One region of the Yaniella soli genome, then DNA from elsewhere that is predicted to be linked to it. Evidence: riboswitches for the same ligand, from Rfam matches in the RefSeq annotation. Region 1 holds a riboswitch; each other region holds the start of a gene.
What was found. A riboswitch is a leader RNA that binds a small molecule or an ion and turns the genes downstream of it on or off. The one in region 1 is predicted to bind S-adenosylmethionine.
Positions count from the first base shown of each region.

Region 2: it holds a riboswitch for S-adenosylmethionine, as region 1 does, so the genes downstream of both, ACYVJT_RS13645 (O-acetylhomoserine aminocarboxypropyltransferase/cysteine synthase family protein) here and ACYVJT_RS04455 (ABC transporter ATP-binding protein) in region 1, are expected to answer to the same signal.
Region 3: it holds a riboswitch for S-adenosylmethionine, as region 1 does, so the genes downstream of both, ACYVJT_RS06990 (methionine ABC transporter ATP-binding protein) here and ACYVJT_RS04455 (ABC transporter ATP-binding protein) in region 1, are expected to answer to the same signal.

Region 1 covers NZ_BAAGSP010000006.1:411-5,725, reverse strand. The annotation lists gene ACYVJT_RS04460 (APC family permease) at 68-1,525, shown strand; SAM riboswitch class I at 1,636-1,726, shown strand; gene ACYVJT_RS04455 (ABC transporter ATP-binding protein) at 1,736-2,530, shown strand; gene ACYVJT_RS04450 (aliphatic sulfonate ABC transporter substrate-binding protein) at 2,533-3,516, shown strand; gene ACYVJT_RS04445 (ABC transporter permease) at 3,519-4,373, shown strand; gene ACYVJT_RS04440 (DUF4190 domain-containing protein) at 4,379-4,747, opposite strand; partial or broken gene ACYVJT_RS04435 (type III PLP-dependent enzyme domain-containing protein) at 4,831-5,315, shown strand, end outside.
Region 2 covers NZ_BAAGSP010000034.1:21,670-27,192, reverse strand. The annotation lists gene ACYVJT_RS13655 (VOC family protein) at 1-29, opposite strand, end outside; gene ACYVJT_RS13650 (baeRF7 domain-containing protein) at 148-1,242, opposite strand; SAM riboswitch class IV at 1,389-1,500, shown strand; gene ACYVJT_RS13645 (O-acetylhomoserine aminocarboxypropyltransferase/cysteine synthase family protein) at 1,588-2,910, shown strand; gene metX (homoserine O-acetyltransferase MetX) at 2,924-4,054, shown strand; gene ACYVJT_RS13635 (alpha/beta hydrolase) at 4,059-4,694, shown strand; gene ACYVJT_RS13630 (NAD(P)-dependent alcohol dehydrogenase) at 4,768-5,523, opposite strand, start outside.
Region 3 covers NZ_BAAGSP010000010.1:38,790-44,312, reverse strand. The annotation lists gene ACYVJT_RS07010 (FAD-dependent monooxygenase) at 1-807, shown strand, start outside; gene ACYVJT_RS07005 (DinB family protein) at 843-1,379, shown strand; gene ACYVJT_RS07000 (hypothetical protein) at 1,376-1,501, opposite strand; gene ACYVJT_RS06995 (hypothetical protein) at 1,629-2,066, shown strand; SAM riboswitch class I at 2,163-2,274, shown strand; gene ACYVJT_RS06990 (methionine ABC transporter ATP-binding protein) at 2,268-3,092, shown strand; gene ACYVJT_RS06985 (methionine ABC transporter permease) at 3,092-3,754, shown strand; gene ACYVJT_RS06980 (MetQ/NlpA family ABC transporter substrate-binding protein) at 3,786-4,685, shown strand; gene ACYVJT_RS06975 (MetQ/NlpA family ABC transporter substrate-binding protein) at 4,705-5,523, shown strand, end outside.

The sequences.
Region 1 (5,315 bases):
ACATTACGCTGATAAGCGCTAATGCTGTCCTAGGCTGAGGAAGTGAATTTATGAGAAAGGTAACAGCATGTCATCGAAAGAGTCGGGGCAGCAGCCGGTAAAGCTGGCGAAGACGCTGACCAATATTGATGCGCTCGCCCTCGGGTTCGGCGCGATGATCGGTTTCGGTTGGGTTGTCCTGACCGGTGGCTGGATTCAAGAGGCCGGCACCATGGGTGCAGTCGCCGCCATAGTGGTGGGTGGCGCGATTATGGCGGTGGTCGGGCTGGTGTATTCGGAACTGACCTCGGCCATGCCACTTGCCGGTGGTGTGCACCAGTACGTGTTGCGAGGATTGGGCCCGCGGTTTGCGTTCATCGGTTCCTGGGCGCTGGTGGGCGGCTACGTCACCATTGTGGCCTTTGAAGCGGTGGCCTTCCCGCGAACGGTCGCCTATATTTTTCCCGAGATCAATGCGCTGCCCATGTGGGACATTGCCGGTGATACCGTCCACCTAACATGGGCGCTTATCGGCGTAGCTGGCGCGTTGGTCATCACGTGGCTCAACGTGCGGGGCGTCAAGCAGGCGTCGATAGCGCAAAACTTCACCGTGATCTTCTTGATCGTCGTCGGCATCTTGATGATTTTCGGCTCGGCCACCCGCGGTGATGCTGGCAATATGGAACCGTTCTTTACTCCGGGGACGGCAGGATTCTTCACGGTGCTCATCGCCATTCCGTTCTTGTTTATCGGTTTCGATGTGATCCCGCAGTCTGCCGAAGAAGTCAACGTCCCTGCTCGTAAAATTGGTCGTCTCGTGATTATCTCGGTTGCGATGGCCACCATTTGGTACATCATGGTTGTGGTCACGACGTCGTCGGCGATGAGCGGAGATGAGCTTGCCCAAGCGGATATTGCGGTCGCCGATGCCTTCGGTTCCTTATTCAATTCCCAGTTGATGGCAAACATTCTCATTGCTGGTGGTATCGCGGGGATTTTGACCTCGTGGAACTCGCTGATGCTGGGGGCTTCCCGGCTGGTTTATTCGATGGCGCGCACCGGGATGTTGCCTGCCTGGTTTGGTCAGCTGCACCCCAAATATCGGACTCCGGCCAACGCGTTGTACTTCATCGGTGGACTCTCTTTGCTGGCGCCCTTCTTTGGCGAAAACATGCTGACCTGGCTGGTCGATTCCGGTGCACCATCGATTATCATCGCCTACTTCATGGTCTCGGTCATCTTTATCGTGCTGCGTCGTCGCGATCCCGGCATGGACCGCCCGCTGCGCATTGGTGGCAAGGGCCGCGGTGGTGAACTCATCGGCTGGACCGCGACTGTGCTCACCGGTGCACTGTTCAGCGTGTACCTACCGGGCATGCCTTCGGCGCTTGACTGGCAGCCGTGGCTGATCTTCGCCATCTGGTGGGGCATCGGCGCGCTGTTCTTCTTCCGTGTACCGACCGGTGTAAAACCCGGGCCAAACGCAGGCGACGAGGTGCTGGCGATCGTCGAAAACCGGCGCCAGGCAAAAACCGACCGCGCATAACCGACCGATCCGAAGATGCCAGGGAGGACGCGACTCCCTGGCATTTTTCGTTAAGCATATGACGGGTGCATTTCCCTTTTCCGTGCAGGTTCGTCTAAGCTTGTGCTTCGTAACCATCCAGAGCGACTAAGAGACTTGGCTCGTTGACGTCGCAGCAACCACCCCGCGGGGCAGGTGCTAATGCCAAGAGATCGATGGAGTGAATCCTTGATGACGCATTCAGTATCAACCCCTGCCGTTGCCTGCCGAAATGTTGGTCGCGCTTTCGGTACCAATGGCTCAACCCGCCAGATTTTGACCGGAGTGAACCTCGAAATCGGTGCCGCAGAGATCATCTCAATCATCGGGGCCTCTGGCTCTGGAAAATCCACGCTGCTGCGCGCGCTCGGTGGCCTCGACACCGGCTTCACCGGCAAGGTGCTGATCGAAAACACGGAAGTCAACGAATATGACGCCCGCTGCGCGGTGGGTTTCCAGGAACCTCGGCTCCTCCCCTGGGCCACCGTGGCAGACAACGTCGCGATTGGTTTGCCCGACGGACTCTCCAAGGCCGAGGGTAGAGCGCGAGTGGCTGAACTACTTGAGCTGGTTGGCCTCACCGATGCCGCCGAGCATCGTCCTCGGAAAATTTCGGGCGGTATGGCCCAGCGTGCATCATTGGCTCGCGCCATGGCGCGTGACCCAGAAATCCTGCTGCTCGACGAACCGTTTGGCGCCCTCGATGCGCTGACCCGCATCAAAATGCAGCAATTGCTGTTGGATGTGCATGCACAAACCGGCACGACCACCGTCATGGTCACCCACGACGTCGACGAAGCACTGCTGCTATCAGACCGCATCGTACTGCTCGATGACTCGCCCCACACCCAGGGTGCAACCATCGCCAACATCTTCACACCACCTGTACCACGCCCACGTGTTAGCCATGACCCAGCGCTCGTCTCGCTGCGGAAACAACTGCTGACCGGCCTCGGCGTCGAAACACTTGCAACCTCGGAGGTATAACCATGTCCTTGTCACGTAAAACTCTGTCCGCAGCGATCCTGTCTGGCGCACTGGCATTGACCTCCTGTGCCGGTGAAAACGCCGAAGCCGAGACCGCAGCCGAAACCCTGAGCATCGACTACGCCACCTACAACCCACTGTCACTGATTATCAAAGATCAGGGTTGGTTAGAAGAAGAGCTCGACGGCGACGTTGAATGGGTATACTCGGCCGGCTCGAACCGCGCCAATGAGAACCTGCGCGCAGAAGCCATCGACGTTGGCTCAACCGCAGGTTCCGCTGCACTGTTGGCCCGCTCGACGGGCACCCCGATCCAAACCATCAGCGTGGTTGGCAACGTCGAATGGACCGCCCTGGTGGTACCGCAAGACTCCGACATCGAATCGGTCGAGGATCTTCAAGGACGCGCGGTTGCGGCCACTCGCGGAACCGATCCGTACTTCTTCCTCGTACAAGCCGTCGAAGAAGCTGGCCTCGAGCTCGATGACCTCGAAGTACAAAACGTCCAGCACGCAGATGGCTACACGGCGCTGAATAACGGTTCGGTCGATGCCTGGGCTGGTCTGGATCCGATCATGGCCGGCGCCGAGGACGATACCGAATTCCTCTATCGCAACGTGGACTTGAATACCTACTCGTTTTTGAACGCCACTGAGTCCTTCCTCGAAGAATCGCCTGAAGTGGCACAAACGGTTGTCGATACCTATGAGCGTGCACGCGAATGGGCGCTGGAGAATCCAGCAGAAACCGCCCAATTGCTCGCTGATGAAGGCGAAATTGAAGAGGACGTCGCCGAAATCGTCATCAACGAGCGTTCCGGTTTCGATATCAGCCCGGTTCCAGGTGAAGACCAGACCGAGGTGCTGTCGAATATCTCCTCGATCTTCGTGACCTCCGGTGATGTCGATAACCAGGAAAATGTGGATGAAGCACTCGAGACCCTATTGCGTCCCGAGTTCGCCGAAAATGCGGAGAGTGCTGAGTAAATATGACCACCATCGAAAAAACAGACGTCACCAGTCAGCACAAGCCCAACCTCGACCAGGCCGGCACCAGCCCGGCGCCGACCGCTAAGAAAACACGCTTTCTCGACCGCAAAGGCGTCAAACCTGTCATCGGGTTCCTCGTACCCATCGCGCTATTCATCGCCTGGTGGGCGGTCACTGCAGCAGAGCTGTTTACCCCGGTTCAGTTGCCGTCCCCCAGCGCCGTCATCGACGCCACGGTGGGGCTCCTGGAGCGCGGCGACCTGTGGATGCATATCGGCATCTCGGTCCAGCGTGTCCTGATTGGTTTCGGCATCGGTGCTGTACTCGGCATGATCTTCGGTGCGGTGCTAGGGCTCTCGCGCTGGGCCGACGCACTCCTGACTCCCATCCTGGGTGCGCTGCGTGCCGTGCCCTCACTGGCCTGGGTGCCGCTGCTCATTCTGTGGATGCAGATTGGCGAAGATTCCAAGGTCACGCTCATCGCGATCGGCGCGTTTTTCCCAGTCTTCACTACGCTCTATGCGGGCCTACAACACGTGGACCAACACCTGGTCGAAGCCGGCCGCGCATTCGGATATAAAGGCATCCGCCTGTTCAAGACCATCCAACTGCCCGCCGTCGTACCATCCATTTTCTCTGGGCTCCGGTTGGCACTAGCACAAGCCTGGTTGTTCTTGGTCGCTGCCGAACTCATCGCCTCATCAATGGGGCTCGGGTTCTTATTGACCGACTCGCAAAATAACGGACGAACCGATCGGCTCATCTTAGCCATCATATTGTTGGCTGTCCTCGGCAAAATCACCGACATCCTCTTGGGTCTCGCCGAGAAACGCGCCATCGCACGCTGGAGTTAACAAGTTCACAACAACAGCAGCGCGGCATTCGATAACGACGAGGATGCCGCCGCGATGACAAAAATCATCGCGATGATGCCGATGAGAATGCCAAGACCGTGCAAGATGGTGACAATCCAACCGATGACTTTGCCCGGGGTCGCCGAGACACCATTGCGTTCAGCTTTGACCGCGAAATAGATCGCCAACGGCCCCAAAATAATGCCGAAGGTAAACAGGCCGATAATGCCGAGCACCAACGACGTGGTCGAAGCGGATTGCCCCTCGGGGTTCTGTGGTGGCACGGGGTATCCGGGTGGGTGTTGCCAGCCGTAGCCCTGGTCGCTTTGACCACTGGGGTACTGCTCTGAGCCAGGTTCATAATTCTGTGTCATATCTCGACAATAACCGCAATGCACGTTTTCTGACGAGTCACCCAATTTTTATCGCGTCCTACCCTGCATCGTAAGATCAGGGCATGACGGTTTCAGCGACACAGATCACAGCGCAACGCACCACGGCCATTAAAGAACTCGCTCCGCTCCTCAACGAGACCACCCCGGTACTCGGTGCGATAGATTTCAACGTCCTCGATCAGCTCATCGAACAGCTGTTTGAGGCCTATCCGGAGCAGTGGGTGGCACACACGGTCACCCTCGAGCAGATGACGCTGCCCGGCGTGCTGGAGCATATTCGGGTTCGTGGGCTGGGCGTTCAGGCAGCGTCTGCCAGCCAGCTCGTCATTTCCCGTCGCTGCGGCTTCCTCCCTCACGAAATAGTGCACAATGCAGCAGCCAATTCCCGCGCCATGCTGCGCCAACTCGTAGAAGCCGATATCAGTTTCAGCGTGGATAGCTTTACAGAATTGGATCGGGTCGATCAGATTGGCGATGGCGCACTCGCCCTGCCGGTCATCGGGCTGCGGATCACCCCACAAACATCCAGCGATGACGGTATTTTGGC
Region 2 (5,523 bases), on a different contig from region 1:
ACAGCATAAGAAACATGATCCAAGCGCATGGTCAATAGTTTTCCATGGTTTGACTCCGATTGTTGAAATAAGTCACAAAGTGTTGCATTCCTGATGACATGCAAAACCCCTCGATCCTATGAACCGAGGGGCGCACATGAACTGCTATTAGTAGCGCATTAGTGCGGCTACGTCGTCAACCCGGCCATCAGAAATGATGACAATATCACCGGAATTGAGTTTGGTATGCAAGATAGCGGTGTTGACATCACCGGTGCCGTCGGAGGCATTCAGTGATGGGTTAATGAACAGCGTGTCTACGCGACCGGCTACTGCTGCTTCACGAATCAGATCGGGTTGGGTTTCGCCCAACCCCGTGCCGGATACATCAGCGAAGCGGTTGTATGCTGCATCGTCGTTTGAAGCGAAGCGTGGCCGAACAACGTCCCAGCCTGCCTTCTGCAGATCACGGTTCGATGACGCATCGGGGTTACCACTAATGAAGTCTTCGGCGACGACCGGATACGAGGACGACGCCTTCAGCGTGGCGACGTTTTCCGAAACGCCTGCCATGACCAGCGGTTGGGAGCGGGCCCGCCCGAGCAAGTCACCCAGCGAGTCTCCGACTTTATGAAGGTACCGGGTAATCTCGGATTCCTGGTTGTCTGCTGCGCCGCCGTGACCGTGGAACATGGTGCCATTGCCGCCGCCGGAGCGGTTTTGTAGCGTGGCTTGTCGGTCATCGGTATCGGTGACATCCTCGAAGGATTCTGGGACGATATCTCCGAGGTCCAACTGCACGACGGAGTCTTTGGTGGCGTCCAAGAGGCGAACCTGGTTGCGCGAAACCCCCAGGATATAAAAGGCATGGGACTTGGTGAGTGTTTCAGACATGGGACGCAACACGAAGTGTTCTGCAACATGGGTGTATTCGCTGACCGGCACGCCCAAGCGATAGACCAGATTGAGTCCTCGCGCCGCGAATAATGCAAGGGATTCACCCTGTTGCCGTAAGAAGGGGGCGTCAGTAGCAATGGCGTCGAACGAGGCCAACATGTCTTTGGCATCTGATTCCGGGACACCGGCGTTGACGAGTTTTTGCCGAGCCTCTTTAACTAACGACTTCACGCGAGTAGCCGTGTCCTGCGGTTGGTGTTGTGGGGGAGCAGTTGGCAGAAAAATAGTGACCTTCGGGCCGGTGGCGGCAGCCATAGCCTTCAGGTCATCAGCAGTGAGTTCATCAAAGTATCCAAGTTGTTCCATGCATCAACACTACAACGTGTTCTCGAGGATTTGCAGGGTTAAAAAACCATGAGTTTATTGCTAGGGACTGATATTGTGCTGGTGGTGTACATGGCGTCTATGTCAGGTCGCTATCTGGGCGATTTTCTGGCATAGTAGTGGGTGTTGGTCACGAGTGTCAGTAGTAATGCCCCGGCTTACTGACCGGCAACCCTCCACCGCGGTGGGGTGCCCCGGGTGAGGACCAGGTCTCATGAGTATGTGAGACAAGCGCGGGTCTTCGCGCACGTCAACTAACCTGCGCGGTAGGCGGGCGTTGAAAGACCCCTTAGTTTCGAAGGAGTCTTTGCATTGGCACAACGCGATATCACCGACCAGACCACGTGGGGATTGTCCACTCGTCAAATCCACGCCGGGATGGTTGAGGATTCAGACTTTGGGGCAACACAGCTGCCTATCTACCAAACCACCAGTTTTAACTTCCCAGATACGGCTACGGCAGCAGGACGTTTTGGGTTGTCGGAACTCGGGCCAATTTATACCCGTCTGACGAACCCAACCACGGACGCCGTGGAAAACAAGATCGCTGCTCTCGAGGGTGGCGTCGGTGCCGTGCTCTTGTCGTCCGGACAATCCGCCACCACGCTCAGCGTGCTCAATGTTGCAGGTGCCGGAGATTCCGTGGTGGTTTCCACCTCGCTTTACGGTGGAACCCAGAACCTGTTTAAGCACACCCTTCCTCGCTTAGGCATTGAAACCATTTTCGTGCAGGATCCAAATGATTTGGATGAATGGCGCAATGCAATCAAATCAAACACTAAGGCTGTCTTCGCAGAAGTGCTCGGCAACCCGAAAGCCGACGTACTGGACTTACCAGCGGTTTCAGAAATTGCTCATGATGCCGGGATCCCTGTCATCATCGATTCAACGCTGACACCACCTACTGTGCTGCGCCCAATCGAACATGGCGCTGACATCATCGTGCACTCAGCAACCAAATACCTCAGCGGTCACGCTGCGGTGATCGGTGGCGTGATCGTTGACTCGGGCAACTTCGACTGGACTGCGAACCCGGAGAAGTTCCCTTGGTTTAACGAACCAGATGAGTCCTACCACGGTGTCGTGTTTGGTACCGACTTTGGACCAAACGGTCCACTGGGCGCCAACCTGTCGTATATCCTGCGCATCCGCACACAGCTCCTGCGCGATATGGGTAATACGGCCTCCCCGTTCAACGCCTTCTTAATTAACTTAGGCCTTGAGACGCTGTCACTACGCATGGAGCGCCATTTAGAGAACGCGCAGCGCGTTGCCGAATGGTTGGAAGCCCACCCCCAGGTAGAGAAGGTCCAGTTCGCCGGACTGAAATCATCACCGTATTATGAGCGCGCGCAACAACTGTTACCAGACGGCACCTCAGGCATTGTCGCCTTCGAGATCGTCGGTGGAAAAGATGCAGGTCAGACCTTTGCCGAAGCGCTGACTCTGCACAAGCTGGTTGCCAATCTTGGTGACGTGCGCTCCCTGGTAGTACATCCTGCTACCACCACCCACGCCCAACTCTCTGAGTCAGAACAACAAACCGCCGGGGTCACCCCCGGGCTGGTGCGACTCTCAGTGGGCCTGGAAGACATCACAGACATTTTGGACGATCTGCAGTCAGGCTTCGACGCCGCTGCAGCTGTTTAACAAGGAGTAGGTCATGTCATTGGATCTTGAATCAGTGACCGACCCGGCAACATACGTGGCGGAACCCGGCCTGAAGACGGTATCGATTGGCGAGCTATCCTTCGAAACAGGTGGCTACCTGCCAGAGGTCGAACTCGCCTATGAAACCTGGGGCACGCTGAACGCAAACAAATCCAACGCAATACTCATTCAGCACGCCTTGACCGGCGACACCCACGCCGCATCATCGGAAGCACTGCCCGAAGCCGGCTGGTGGGAAAATATCATCGGTTCTGGCAAGGCCATAGACACAAACAAATGGTTCGTCATGGCCGTCAACATGGTTGGAGGATGCTACGGATCGACCGGTCCAGCGTCGCTGGATGAAAAGCAGCAAGCATACGGATCCAAGTTCCCGTTTGTGACCATTCGAGACTCGGTCAATGCAGAAGCAAAACTCGCAAACATCCTCGGCATCGAACGCTTCCACGCCATTATCGGCGGCTCGATGGGCGGCGGTCGTGCACTCGAATGGGCCGCCATGTATCCGGACCGTGTTAATGGAGTCGGCGTCATCGCCTGCGGCGGACAATCCACCGCGGAACAGATTGCCTTTGCCCAGACACAAGTCGACGCTATTCGGCTTGACCCGAACTTCAAGGGCGGAGATTACTACGACGGTCCAGCACCGGTCCACGGGTTGGGTATCGCACGCCAGATTGCCCATATCAACTACCGGTCCGAACCTGAGCTCAATGCTCGGTTCGGGCGTGCATTCCAGGGAAACGAAAATCCACTGGAATCCGCGGTAACCAGTCGCACCGGTCGCTATCAGGTTGAGTCCTACCTGGATTACAAAGCCAAAGACCTGGCCGGCAGATTTGACGCAAACTCATATGTCGCCCTGACCGAAGCACTCATGTCACACGATGTGGGGCGCCACCGTGGAGGACAGGCAGCAGCCGTCGCAGGTATCACCGCCACACCCTTCATCGTGGCCGTGAACTCCGATAGGCTGTATTTTCCAGAACAAAGCTATCAATTGGCAGCTGACTTCGGCCCACACACACCGGTGCACATGATCGACTCACCCATCGGACACGACGGATTCCTGACAGATCTGCACCAGGTTGCTGATGCCATGATCACCACGTTAGGACTCTAAACACATGCACATCCGCTGGTCGCACGACACCCCACGTCCACAAACGGACCTGGTGGTGTTCCTCCATGGTTTCGGAGCAGATGAGAACGACTTGTTCCCGCTGGGGAACGCCTTTGATGATCGTTTTACGATTGCCAGCGTGCAAGCTCCCAAAAAGCTGCCGGAACACTTCGGCGGCTACTGCTGGTATCCCATCTCAACAGAACTCGAAGCCAACCCAGAACACGTTGTGGCAGCAGTCAAACAGCTCGACGAGTGGGTACAATCCGTCGCACACGACTATCGCAGTATTTCCCTCCTTGGCTTCTCCCAGGGGATGGCCATGGCCACCTCATTGATGCGCATGCGACCAGGATTCTACGCCACCATCATCGGACTGTCGGGATTCATCATCGACGCAACCCAAACCCCAGAACTTGATGAGCTCTTCGACGACGAACACTTCGCGGCATCGAACCAACCATTCTTCTGGGGATACGACCCGGAGGATCCTATCGTCGCTCACGACCGCATCGAACAAACCGGTGCCTGGCTACGACCACGTGTGAATCTGACCGAACGCACCTACAACGGCATCGGCCACGGCATTCACCCCGAGGAAATGCAACACTTCACCCAGTTCATCAACGAAAACGTCTAAATCCTCATCAAAAGGGCCGGGCCAACGAAACCGAATTTTCGTTGCCCGGCCCCATTGCGTGTTCAAAGAAAAACTACTCGTTCGGGGTCACCACAGCGCGACCAGAAACCTTGCCGTCCACCAAGTCCTGATAGGCCTCCAGCGCCTTATCCATTGGATACTTGGTGACCTTCGGCTCGATCTTTCCAACACGGAACAGCTCAGCAACCTCGTGAAGATCCTCGATGGTGCCCCAATACGAATTGGTCAACTCGACCTCATACGGTGTGGTGTAAAAAGTCCATTCATACGGTTGTCCAGCAATACCCAGCACCGTCATACGACCGCCAATAGCCATAGACTGCATAGCCGCCTGGATGGTGCCGCTCACGCCCACGAAATCAAATGCCGCATCGACGCCGGTACCACCGGTGATTTCACGAATCTTCGCAACCTGATCATCGCCACCGGCCACAGTGATCGCACCCAGTTGCTCGGCTTCAGCCATCGCATCTTCTTTCATATCAGTGGCGATGACCGTGGCACCCGTGATCGCTTTGAGGATCTGGACACCGAGCAATCCCAGACCGCCCAGACCGATGACCAGCGCGTATTTATCCGCGCCCGCAAGTTTTGGTGTGGCCAGTTTGATCGCATGATACGGGGTGAGCCCGGCATCAGCCAACGGTGCTGCAATGGCAGGATCAGCGTCACCCAGCGGAACCAGGTTGCGGGCCGGCACGGAGACGTATTCCGCCATACCGCTGTCGCGACCGAGCCCAACAGCCGCATAAGGGTTCGTGGCTGCGTTCTCACAGTAGGTGTCCTGGCCGCGGGAGCAAGCTTTGCA
Region 3 (5,523 bases), on a different contig from region 1:
CGCGGTCAAGCGCGCCCGGAATTGTTGCATACGTACTCGGAGGAACGCAAAGTCACCGCCCAAGAGCTCATCGACTACGACATCCGCTGGTCCAAAATGGTTGGTTCACGCGATGCCGACCAGCCGGTTACCCCCGACGAAGTCGAAGAGCAGTTCGTTCGTGGTGGGCAATTCACCGCCGGGTTGGCAACCCGGTACACACCGGAGTTTTCCGCGCTCACCGGTCCGGATACACACCAGGATTTGGCCTCGGGTTTTGCCATCGGTACCCGCTTCCATTCGGCACCCGTGATTCGCGTCGCCGATGCAAAACCGCTGCAACTGGGCCACGTGCATGCGGCAGATGGACGCTGGCGCATCTATCTCTTTGCCGACGAGAACGGCTTGGCAGAAGGCTCAGCCGTTGCCAACTGGTGCACCCGGATGACCGCGGATCCAGCCAGTGCGGTCAGCCGGTTCACCCCGGAAGGTACTGACATGGACTCGCTTTTCGATGTCTATGCCGTCACGCAACAAACGCATCACGACGTCGACATCAACGCGGTACCGGCGCTCGTACAACCGTCAAAGGGCAAGTTCGGGCTCACCGACTACGAAAAGGTCTTCTCGGCCGAACAGACCAACGGGATGCTGCTGGGCAACATTCCCGGGGTGGAAGCCACCAAGGACATCTACGATCTACGCGAGATCGACCGCGCACGCGGCGCCGTCGTCATCGTACGTCCGGATCAGTACATTGGGCACGTGCTGCCCCTGGACGAGTTTGAAGCATTCGACGAGTACTTCGCGAAGTTTCTGACCAGCTAGATGCCCCGCCGGACGCGTTAGGGTAGCGTTGAACCATGACGACGAATATGATGCCACCGCCAGAGGTACCTGGTGACGACCGTGACTGGACCTTCGTGATCGATCAGGGGTGCACCGAATGCGGGTTTCAGCCGTTCGCGCCGAATCTGATGGGTGATCGGCTGCGCTCAGCCGCAGCACGGTGGCGCCCGGTGCTTCAACGAGTCGACGCTACGCAGCGGCCTTCGGAACCGGTCTGGTCGCCGGTCGAGTACGCGTGCCACGTCCGTGACATGATCACGGTGCTTCAGCAGCGGGTTGAGACCATGCTGCACCAGCACAACCCGGATCTAGCGGACTTCGATGGCGACGCCGAAGCTGTGCGCCGAGAATACTGGAAGGCGGACAGTCAAACCGTGTTGGGCGAGCTCACGCTCAAGGCACAGTCAACGGCTGACCTGGTCGATACGGTGGAACGCGAGCAGTGGGAGTTACCGGGCCGACGCTCCGATGGTTTCGAATTCACCATCGCCACGCTGTGCCTCTACATTGGCCATGAGATGGAGCACCACCTCCACGACGTCAAAGGTTAAGCAACCGCAGGACGCCCGCACCGGCGAAGTTCTTCGACCTCGTACCCGGCCTCCGCTTCGTCGGCCCACCGTTGAATTTGTTCGTCAGAGATCTGGTCTCCGTCGACCGATTCTTTGCTCATACTTGTATTCTATTACGTCAGCACGCTCCGCAGCAGGCCACGTGACTGAAGTGGTGTAGGGCACAGTTTGGTGCGGTTGGTGACGAGGGGCACTCATGTTCGACACCTCAAACACTGGATGTGGCGTGTGGTGTTGGCCGTTTTGCAACTCGGCGGTGCCATGCTCGCTGGTTTCGGCATCCCGCTCGCCGTGCTCCATTGGGAAGGTTCCACGGCAATTACAGTTGGCGGATCGGCCTTCATCGCGTACATCGTCACCTTCTGGCTCGAGGTCGCGGTGATCATCGTGCTGATGGTCTTGGCAGCTCGAAGGGGTCGGAAGGATCTGTTTGCCCCGCTGATCCTCACCGTCGTCGGTATTCACTTCATTCCGTTGGCATGGGTCTTCGCGCAACCAAGTTTTGCGCTGACCGGTGTGCTCACGACGGCGATCGGCGTGATGGCGGCTCTCGTGCCAGACCGTGCGGCGGCCCGGAGTTTCTGGTGCGGGTTGCTGGGCGGGACGACGTTACTGATCGTCGGTGCCCTGGGCCTATTTTCTGCGTTGGGCGCGCCAGCCGTGTAAACAGTGCCGAATTGGGTCACGTACGTGACTTTTTATGACCGCGAATTGCTGTGGTTTTTGCACTTTCGGCTGCGGTGCACATAATGTATACAGGGTAAACCATTCAGAGCGACTGAGAGATCTGGCTCGTAGACGTCGCAGCAACCCCTCCACTGTTTTGGTGTAGGACGGTGCTAACGCCAGGAACAATGGAGTGATTCAATGATTTCTCTGCGTAATTTATCGACCACTTTTACTACTGGTGGCAATGATCCGGTCACTGCAGTTGACGATGTCAGCCTGGAAATTGACCGTGGAAGTATCCAAGGCATTATCGGTTTTTCTGGTGCCGGCAAATCCACGCTGCTACGCAACATCAACCTACTGGAGCGCCCCACCTCCGGCGAGGTGATCATCGACGGCGTTGATCTCATGGAACTATCCGACGAGGAACTGCGCCAGGCCCGCCATCAAATTGGCATGATTTTCCAGGGCTTCAATCTCGTCAATAACCTCACGGTTGCCCAAAACGTGGAGCTGTCGCTGAAGTTCGCCGGCGTCGCCAAGGCACATGACCGCCGTGTTCGTGTGGCAGAAGCCCTCGAAATCATCGACATCTCGGACAAGGCCACGGTGTATCCGGCAAAACTATCCGGTGGACAACAACAACGGGTGGCGATTGCCCGCGCGTTGGCTACTCGGCCTCGGGTTTTGTTGTGCGATGAGCCGACTTCGGCGTTAGATCCATTCACCACGGCCACCGTGCTGCAATATCTGGCGGACATCAATCGGGAGCTGGGCATCACCGTTGTGGTGGTGACCCACGAAATGGAAGTCATCAAAGCGCTGACCGACCACGTGGCTGTGATGGAATCCGGACGAATCGTCGAACGCTTCGCAGCCAAACGTTTACAGGATAAAACCTTCGAACCCACCACTGCGATCGGCCGCTACCTGGTATCTGACGGCATACACGTCGACCGCCGACAGCAGCATGACGTCGATGAGGCCTCAACCGCCGAATTGGCAGTGGGAGGTCGCGTCTAATGCAACGTATTGCAGAGCTCAACCCCGAACTGATCCAAGCGATGTTAGAAACGTTTGCGATGATCGGCGTCGCCATCCCGGTCGCGGTGCTGCTGGGCACCCCGCTGGGTATCTGGTTATTCGTGCATGCTCCCGGTTCGATCGCACCACAACCAAAACTGCATGCTGTTGTCAGCGGACTCGTCAACATGTTGCGGTCGTTTCCGTTTCTCATCTTGTTGATCGCCATCATCCCGCTGACCCGACTGCTGGTGGGAACCACCGTGGGGACTGCCGCAGCGATTGTTCCGCTCACGATCAACGCGATCCCATACTTCGCACGGCTGGTTGAACAAAACATCAGCCAGCTGGGTGCCGGTGCGGTCGAGGCATCCCGGGCGATGGGCGCGACCCGCCGCCAGATCATCCGCAACGTGCTGCTGGTCGATGCCCGTCCGGGCATTATCGGATCAATCACCATTACCACCGTGAGCTTCATTTCTTACTCAGCCATGGTCGGTCTTGTGGGAGGCGGTGGCATCGGCGACTTCGCCATCCGTTACGGCTACTACCGCTACGAAACCGTGGTCATGTTCGTTGCCGTCGTCCTGATGGTGCTGCTCGTCAGCGCCGTGCAGTGGGGTGGAAACTCCCTTGCCCGCGTGGCCGATAAACGCATCTAACAACGCTTCATCACAAACTTTAAGGACTCCCATGGCAATTTTCCGTACCCAAAAACCCATCCGCCGTGCTCTGATCACGGGAGTCGGCGCAATTGCTGCGCTGACACTCACCAGCTGCGGGCTAACTTCCGCCGGTGGCAGCGAGGACCGCACCATCAGCATCATCGTGACCGAATCCGCGCCGTACCAAGAGCCCACCGAGATCGCCAAAGACCTGTTGGCTGAGGATGGCTGGACGCTGGAACCCACCTACGTGACCGATATCGTGCAGCCCAACCAGGTGGTCTCGCAGGGCGAATACGATGCGAACTTCTTCCAGCACCTGGCCTATCTGCGTCAGTTCAATACCGATAATGGCACCGAGGTAGAACCTGCGTTCTCCACCTATTACTCATCATCTGGGGTCTTCTCGCTTGAGTATGATTCATTTGATGAATTGCCTGATGGCGCAGAAATTTCTTTGCCCGTTGACACCGCCAATAACGGTCGCGGTATCAAACTCCTGGCCGAGCATGGACTGTTGGAAATCGACGAGTCAATACCGGTCACCGAACTATCCCAGGCTGACATTACTTCTAACCCTAAGAACCTGGAATTTATTGAGATCGACCAGCAATCCTCTGCCCACACACTGAGTGACGTTGATGCGGGATTCGCGTTCGCCCGCCTGATCGCCGAGGCAGGCCACGACATCGACGAAACAGCATTGGCGTTGGAAGAAGACGAGGAAGTACGCCGTCCATATACCAATGTCGTTGCGGTGCAGCCGGGTGATCAGGCCTCTGAGAAAACCCAGGCGCTCCAGGACGCGTACCAGTCACCAGAGGTTCAGGAGTGGTTCGAAGACTATCTCGAAGGCGCAACGGAATACAACGGGGATATCACGACTGACGACGCCCAAGAGACTTGGTCAGAGTTCACCGCCGAATAGTGTTGGGAGACAACATCATATGAAAACCACGAAGACCGCGCGCGCCGGTGTTCTCAGTTCCCTGGCTGTTCTGACCCTGTCCGGCTGCGGACTAGCTTCCGCCGGCGACGGCGATCGCACCATCAGCATTATTGTCACAGAATCCGCTCCGTATCAGGAGCCAACCGAAATCGCCAAGGAAATGCTGGCCGAAGAAGGCTGGACCCTGGAACCCACCTACGTCACGGATATTATCCAACCCAATCAGGTGGTCTCGCAGGGCGAATACGATGCGAACTATTTTCAGAATGCCGCATATTTGCGCCAATTTAACCAAGACAATGGGACGGATGTTGCGCCAGCCTTCTCGGTCTACTACGCGCCAGCAGGAATCTTTTCGTTGCGCTATGACAGTCTGGAAGATTTGCCCGAAGGCGCACAGATATCCCTGCCCGTAGACACCGCCAATAATGGTCGCGGACTCAAAGTTCTTGCCGATGAAGGGCTGCTTGAAGTAGACGAATCTGTACCGGTCGCCCAACTCTCCCAAGAGGACATTACCGACAACCCGCACAACTTCGAATTCATCGAAATTGACCAGCAATCCACCGCGCAGACTCTGTCAGATGTCGACGCGGGTTTTTCCTTCGTACGCATGGTAGTTGAAGCTGACCATGATCTGGACGAAGTCACGTTGAAGCTTGAACCGGAGCTCGATGACAGTCTGCCCTATTCGATCGTGGTGGGTGTGCAGCCAGGTGACGAAGAAAGCGAGAAGACCCAAGCACTGCAAGAGGTATTCCAATCAGAAGAAGTCGAGGAATGGTTCAACGAATACCTGGAGGGATCAGTGGAGTTC